Regions from separate parts of the Nocardiopsis sp. LDBS1602 genome, predicted to be linked through region 1. Evidence: riboswitches for the same ligand, from Rfam matches in the RefSeq annotation. Region 1 holds a riboswitch; the other holds the start of a gene.
What was found. A riboswitch is a leader RNA that binds a small molecule or an ion and turns the genes downstream of it on or off. The one in region 1 is predicted to bind glycine.
Positions count from the first base shown of each region.

Region 2: another riboswitch for glycine. It lies ahead of gcvT (glycine cleavage system aminomethyltransferase GcvT); the one in region 1 lies ahead of gcvP (aminomethyl-transferring glycine dehydrogenase).

Region 1 is NZ_JAYLVW010000001.1:1,184,558-1,188,189, reverse strand. It holds gene U9J66_RS05445 (FHA domain-containing protein) at 1-94, shown strand, start outside; gene U9J66_RS05440 (bifunctional nuclease family protein) at 265-738, shown strand; gene U9J66_RS05435 (MerR family transcriptional regulator) at 1,199-1,687, shown strand; glycine riboswitch at 1,874-1,964, shown strand; gene gcvP (aminomethyl-transferring glycine dehydrogenase) at 2,062-3,632, shown strand, end outside.
Region 2 is NZ_JAYLVW010000005.1:37,072-40,703, forward strand. It holds gene gcvH (glycine cleavage system protein GcvH) at 1-113, opposite strand, end outside; gene gcvT (glycine cleavage system aminomethyltransferase GcvT) at 269-1,384, opposite strand; glycine riboswitch at 1,527-1,628, opposite strand; gene U9J66_RS17165 (penicillin-binding transpeptidase domain-containing protein) at 2,028-2,924, shown strand; gene U9J66_RS17170 (Lrp/AsnC family transcriptional regulator) at 2,928-3,632, opposite strand, start outside.

The DNA.
Region 1 (3,632 bases):
CCGCGAGCCGGTGGACGAGGCCGAGTTGGGCGGTGGGGACGAGATCCAGATCGGCAAGTTCCGCATGGTCCTGTTGACCAAGCCGCGCCGATGACGGATCGCTGACCACGGTCGACGGGGGCGGGAGGGCCGGAGAGGTTTGCGGCCCCCCGCCTCCGGAGAGCTTTGTAACGAAGGGTGCCGATTTCGCCCTCGGGTCCTGATCCAACGGGGGAGCAGGGACGAGCGCCCAGCCGGCATGACGACTCGTGGGACGGAGACGCTGTGAAGCACATGGAGGTCGTCGGCGTCCGGGTTGAGATGCCCTCGAACCAACCGATTGTCCTGCTCAAGGAGACCGAGGGTGACCGCTACCTGCCGATCTGGATCGGTGGTGTGGAGGCCACCGCCATCGCACTGGCCCAGCAGGGTGTGGCCCCCGCCCGGCCCCTCACCCACGACCTGTTCCGGGACGTCCTCGACGCCCTGGACACCGGCCTGGAGACGGTGAGGATCACCGGGTTGAGCGATGGCATCTTCTACGCCGAGCTGGTCTTCAGCAACGGTGTGGAGGTCAGTGCCAGGCCCTCGGACTCCATCGCCCTGGCGCTGCGGACCGGAACCCCGATCTACGCTCACGAGGACGTGATCGACGAGGCGGGGATGCCGATCCCGGACGAGCAGGAGGACGAGGTCGAGGCGTTCCGGGAGTTCCTGGACAATATCTCTCCCGAGGATTTCGGGCGACGTAGTACGTGAACACGCGACGGGATCCGCGCCGAGCGCGGGTCCCGTTCCGTGTTCTCGGGAGGCGAGAGCGTCTCCACCGAGGACACGGCCTTGACCTGCGGCTTCGTCGCGGGTCTCAGTGATAGATTGGGATGAGGGATTGGTCGTGGAGACCACAGCCGAAACCCCCTGGAGCCGCGGGCCCATCGGAGCCGTCGGCCGGGCGGAGTCGTCGCAACGCGTAGTTGGCGACGCGCCGCGCGGCCTCGTTGACGCTGCCGTGGCGCCGCTTTACCTTCGGTGCTGTGGAACCCACGGCGCGCCCCTTCCCTGAGTGGACTTTCCCCTGTCGATGCCGCCGTGGGACGAGAAGCCGGAGGTCGGCGTGGCGGTAGCGAGCGGCAAGCGGGATCCCGAAGACAGGCGGTCCGCGCTGCGGCTAGCGGGGCAGCAGGGCCTACTGTGCGAAGAGGACGTGGTGGCGCTGCCTATGGACGTCGGGTATAGGGGACCCGCGGCGTGTACCGCCGCCGGGATCACCTATCGACAGCTCGACTACTGGGCCAGAACCGGCCTGGTGGAGCCGAGCGTGCGCTCAGGCGCCCATAACGCGCCCCTGTACAGTCTCCCGGACATCCTCATGCTCAAGGTGGCCAAGCGCCTCCTGGACACCGGGATCTCCCTTCAGCAGATCCGTACGGCCGTGGACCATCTGCGGGGCCGCCCCGCCGGTGAGCTGGCCCGCATCACCCTCATGAGCGATGGTGTGAGCGTCTACGAGTGCACCTCTCCCGAGGAGGTCGTCGACCTCATGCAGTGCGGTCAGGGCATGTTCGGGCTGGCGTTGGCCAACGTGGCCCGTGAGCTGGAGGAGGCCCTGGGGGTCGTTCCGGCCGAGGATCGTTCGGAGCTTCCCGCCTCCGCGCCCCAGCCGGTCGACGAGCTGGCCCGTCGGCGCAGGGAGCGGCGCACCGGCTGAGTCCGGCGAAGGCGAACGTGGTCGTGGTGGGGCCCGAGGGGTTCGTGTGATTCTCCGTGTGCGGTGGGAGAAAGGCGTGCCCTGGCTCGGTGAACCGGGCCCCGATCGAGTACGGTCGTAGTCACAACAGGAGGAAACCCGACATTCCTCCTGCTTGGATCTATGTACAGAGCGTCAGCAGGCTGTCGATACCGCGCGGGAGAGACCTCGGCAACGGGGCGCCGACGGGGCAATACTCCCCAGTAACCTCTCAGGCACCACGGACCGCGCGGAGGAGGCCGCTCTGAAGCCTGGGCACCGCCGTGCCCGGTGACAGAGGGGGAGACCGTGAGGAACACCGCCGATCACATCGGCCCTGTCACCAGGAGGTCTCCGTGACTGACCCGTCGAACGTCCCGAACCCGGGCGCGCCCGCCAGGGTCTTCGCCGACCGGCACATCGGCCCCACACCGGCCGAGGTCGAAGAGATGCTCAAGACGGTGGGGCACTCCTCCACCGAGGAGCTCATGACCGCCGCCGTCCCCGAGTCCATCCTCACCGGCCCCGGGCGCCACGCCCCGCTGGACCTGCCCGAGGCGATCGGGGAGGCCGAGGCCCTGGACGAGCTGCGGGCCCTGGCCTCGCGCAACCGTCCGCACACCTCGCTGATCGGCCTGGGCTACTACGACACGCTCACCCCGCCGGTCATCCTGCGCAACATCATGGAGAACCCCGCCTGGTACACGGCCTACACGCCCTACCAGCCGGAGATCTCCCAGGGCCGGCTGGAGGCCCTCCTCAACTTCCAGACCATGGTCTCGGACCTGACCGGCCTCCCGATCACCGGCGCCTCCCTCCTGGACGAGGCGACCGCCGCCGCCGAGGCCATGACCCTGGCCCGTCGCGCCTCCAAGGTCAAGAGCGACGTGTTCGTCGTCGACTCCGACGTCTTCCCGCAGACCCTCCAGGTGCTGCGCACCCGGGCCGAGCCCCTGGGCATCGAGGTCGTCGTCGCCGACCTGACCAAGGGCCTGCCCGAAGGCGAGGCCTTCGGTGTCCTGGTGCAGTACCCCGCCTCCAGCGGTGTGGTCCGCGACCCCTCCTCCGTGATCGCCCGGGCGCACGAGCGAGGGGCCCTGGCCGTGGTCGCCGCGGACATCCTCGCCCTCACGCTGCTGCGCAGCCCCGGCGACCTGGGCGCCGACATCGCGGTCGGCTCCACTCAGCGTTTCGGCGTTCCGCTCGGCTTCGGCGGCCCGCACGCCGGCTACATGTCCGTGGGCGAGAAGCTCCGTCGCCAGCTGCCCGGCCGTCTGGTCGGCGTCTCGGTGGACAACGCCGGCAAGCCCGCCTACCGTCTGGCCCTCCAGACCCGCGAACAGCACATCCGTCGTGAGAAGGCCACCAGCAACATCTGCACCGCCCAGGTGCTGCTGGCGATCATGGCCGGCATGTACGGCGTCTACCACGGCCCCGACGGCCTGCGCGCCATCGCCCGTCAGGTGCACACCCGCACCGCGGCCCTGGCCGACGCCCTCACCCGCCGCGGCTTCGACGTGGTCCACTCGTCCTACTTCGACACCCTGCGCGTGCGCGTGCCCAGCGCCGACCAGGTCGTCGAACGCGCCCTGGAGAGCGGGATCAACCTGCTCGCCGTCGACCAGCGCACCGTCGGCCTGAGCGTGGACGAGACGACCACCGTCGACACCCTGGGCAAGGTCCTGGCCTCCTTCGGCGAGGCCGACCGGGGCGCCGAGCGCGGCCCGGTGGCCGTGGACGAGGCCGCCGACCGTCTGCCCGCCGACCTGGCGCGCGGCGTCGACTACCTCACCCACGAGGTCTTCAACACCCACCGCAGCGAGACCTCCCTGCTGCGCTACATGCGCCGTCTGTCCGACCGCGACCTGGCGCTGGACCGCACGATGATCCCGCTGGGGTCGTGCACCATGAAGCTCAACGCCACCGC
Region 2 (3,632 bases), on a different contig from region 1:
ATGTCGCCCAGCGACTCGGCGGCGAACGCGGTGATCCCGACGGTGGCGATCCCGTCCTCTACCGCGACCCACTCGTGTTTGGCGGTGTAACCCAGCTCCGTGGGAACGCTCACTTCAACTCTCCTTGGAGGTGTTCCATTTGTCTGCCGTGCGCCCGTACGGCGACCCGGCCCGGCCTATGTCCGGCCACGCCCCGTCCGTGCCGCCCCCCTGGGGGAACGGCACCGAGGCGTGTACCGGTCGTCGAGGATCCTCGTGGGACCCCCTCCTACGACCGCCGCTTGTAGAACGGCAGCTCGACCACGTCGACCTCTTCTCCCCGGCCACGCACGTCCACGGTGAACGTGCCGGTCGTGGTGTCGAGGTCGCCGTCCACGTAGGCCATGGCGATGGGGCGGCCCAGGGTGGGGGAGGGGGCGCCGCTGGTGATGGTTCCGACGACGGAGCCGTCGCGCAGCACGTCCTGGCCCTTGCGCAGGGGCCGGCGGCCGCGGGCGACGAACCCGACCAGGCGCTTGTCACGCGCGGTGCGGGAGGCCTCTTCCAGGGCGGCGCGGCCGACGAAGTCACCGGACTTGTCGAGCCTGACCACGCGGCCCAGGCCGGCGTCGAAGGGGGTGAGGTCGGAGGTGAGCTCCTGGCCGTAGAGCGGCATGCCCGCCTCCATGCGCAGGGTGTCGCGCGCGGAGAGCCCGGCGGGGACCAGACCGAGGTCGGCGCCGCCGGAGATGAGGGCGGACCAGATCTCGGGGGCGCGGTCGGCGGGCTTGACGAAGATCTCGAAGCCGTCCTCACCGGTGTAACCGGTCCGGGCGAGCAGGACGGGGACACCGGCGACGGTGTGCTCGTAACCGGCGAAGTAGCGGATCTCGTCGAGGTCGGCGTCGGTGAGCGGGGCGAGGATCTCCACGGCGCGCGGGCCCTGGATGGCGATGAGCGAGTATTCGGGGGACTCGTCGACGACCTCGACGTCGAAGCCGGCGGCGCGTTCGGTCAGGGCGGAGGCGACGACGGAGACGTTGGCCGCGTTGGCCACGACCAGGTACTCCCGCTCACCGAGACGGTAGACGATGAGGTCGTCCAGGACACCGCCGTCCTCGGCGGTGATCATGGTGTAGCGCGCCCGGCCCACCTTCAGTTTCGACAGGTAGCCGGCCAGGGCGTGGTCGAGGGCCTGGTCGGCCTGGGGGCCGGTCAGCCGGATCTCGCCCATGTGGGAGAGGTCGAAGAGCCCGGCGGCCTCGCGGACCGCCTTGTGCTCGGCGGTCTCGCTGCCGTAGCGGAGCGGCATGAGCCACCCGGCGAAGTCGACGAGCGTGGCCCCGGCCTCTTCGTGGATCTTGTGCAGTGCGGTGAGACGCGGCGAGGAGGTGGGCTCTGACATGGGCACTCCCGAGAGGATGGGCGGTGTCGGTTGAGGCGTTGCCATCCTCCCCCTCTGTCATCGGTGCCTGAGAGCTTCGCCCCGCGCTCGGCGTGGCTTGCACCTTCGGCGAGGGACGTGCGTCCCTGCTTTCCAGAGTGGTCTCGCCCGTACGGTCCGCTGTGCCTGAGAGGTTGTCTGTGGGGAGGGATTGCTCCTTCGGCGGCCCACGCTGGATACGCGGACACTCTCCCGTACGGGGTCAGCAACAGGTTCAGCCTAGCAGCGGCGGGATGGGGCTCCCAAGACCGCCCGACGGGTTGTGGACGACGGTCGTCGCGCGGCCGCGAAGGGCGTGGGACCAGGGGTTCCGTGCCCGGCTCCGTCGTTCGGGCCCGTGAGGTCGTGGGGCGAGGGGAGCCGGGGCCCTCGTCGTGGGAGGGGCACGGCGCGAGGGATGGGTCACGTACGGGGTGGTGAGGGTGGGAGGGGTGGGGCGGGTCCGGGGACGGATTCGCGCTCGACGGTCGGCGTTCGTCGTCGATGACGGGTGACCGGACGGGGCGACGCGCGTGCGGAGCGTGTCGTTTCGAGGTGGTGATCGGTGGTCCGTGGGCTAGTTTGGAGGACGGACGTCCCCTCGATCACCGCCTGGAGGAGCCGAGTGCGTACCGACACCGAATCCGCCCCCAGAAGGTCCCGGAGGACCCGTGGATACGCCCTGACCGCGGGGTGCGCGCTCACCCTCTTCACGGGCGTCGCCTGCGGTGGGACCGAGGAGGAGGGCGAGCCGGACCGTTCGGCCGTGGGCGAGCCCGTCGAGCTGGGCGACGTGGAGGCCGTGGAGCGCGGCGACCTGGAGTCCCTGTTCGAGGACGCCGGGGTGGACGGGACGTTCGTGCTCTACGACGCCAACGGCCGATCGGCGGTGCTGGTGGGGGCGGACGGCGCCCACGAGCGCGCCGTGCCCGGGGCCACCTTCGAACTCCCGAACACGCTCATCGCCCTCCAGACCGGAGCGGTCTCCGACGTCGACGAGACGATCTCCCCGGATCGGGGAGAGGGGCGGAGCCTGCGCGCGGACCTGTCCGCCTCCGGGACGTCGGTGCACCACGAGGTCGCCGAGCGGATCGGACACGAGCGCATGTCCACCTGGGTGGACCGGTTCGACTACGGCAACCGCGGTGTCGGGGACGAGGACGACCTGGGCCGTTTCTGGGCCGAGGGTCCGTTGGAGATCTCCGCGCTGGAGCAGGCCACCTTCCTGGCCGGGCTGGCGAGGGCCGAGCTTCCCGTGGACGTGGAACACCAGGAGGCCCTTCGCGAGCTGGTGGCGTTGGAGGAGGGGAGCGACTACCGGCTCTTCGGCCCCACCGGCCACGGTGAGGACGACGAGGCCCACGGCTGGTGGGTCGGCTGGGTCGAGCGCTCCGACGAACTGCACACGTTCGCGCTGCGCCTGGACGAGGGCTCGGAGGGCGACGCCGAGCTGCGCGAGTCGCTGGGCCGGGGGTTCCTGGTGGAACTGGACGTGCTTCCGGGAGAGGCCGCGGAGGCCTGACGGTCACCGGAGCTGGATCGGGACGGAACGGGAGAAGCGCTGGGCGGCGTCGGTCACCCCGCCCATGAACTTGAAGGTTCGCAGGGTCATCCTGCGGTCGGCGATGCGCAGCCCGGGGAGTTCCTCCAGCAGGCGTCGTTCCACCCGGGTCAGGTCGGGGGCGTCACGGAGCCAGAGGATGAACAGGGTGTTCTCCGGCCCGGCGATGTTGGTGCACAGTCGCACCTCGGGAATGCGTTCGCCCAGATCGGGCGTGGAGTCCAGGGTCTCGGGGTCGACGTTGCCCCAGAGGGTGGCGGCGCTGGGCCAGCCCATGTGCACCCGGGAGATGTCGCAGCGCAGCCCGAGCAGACCGTCGCGCAGGAGCCGGTTGAGGCGTCGCGCGGCCGTGGTGGGCGCGATGTCCAGACGCTCGGCGATGGTCTGATAGCCCAGCCTCGCGTCCTCGCACAACAGGTCGACGATCCGCTGGTCGAGTTCGGTGACCTGCTCGTTGCCGACCGGGTCCCTGGGCGCCGGGGAGAGGGCGTGCAGGCGCCTGCGCTGGTCGGGGGAGAGCGCCCGCACCTGCCACAGGTAGGCCTCCCGCGGCACCTCCGTGACCACGTGGACCCGGTAGGACACCACGTCGGGGATGCCGCCCACCCCGTTGAGCAGGTAGTCGGCCAGGCCAGCCCCGGGCACCACGGTGAGCATGAGCTGGTGGGA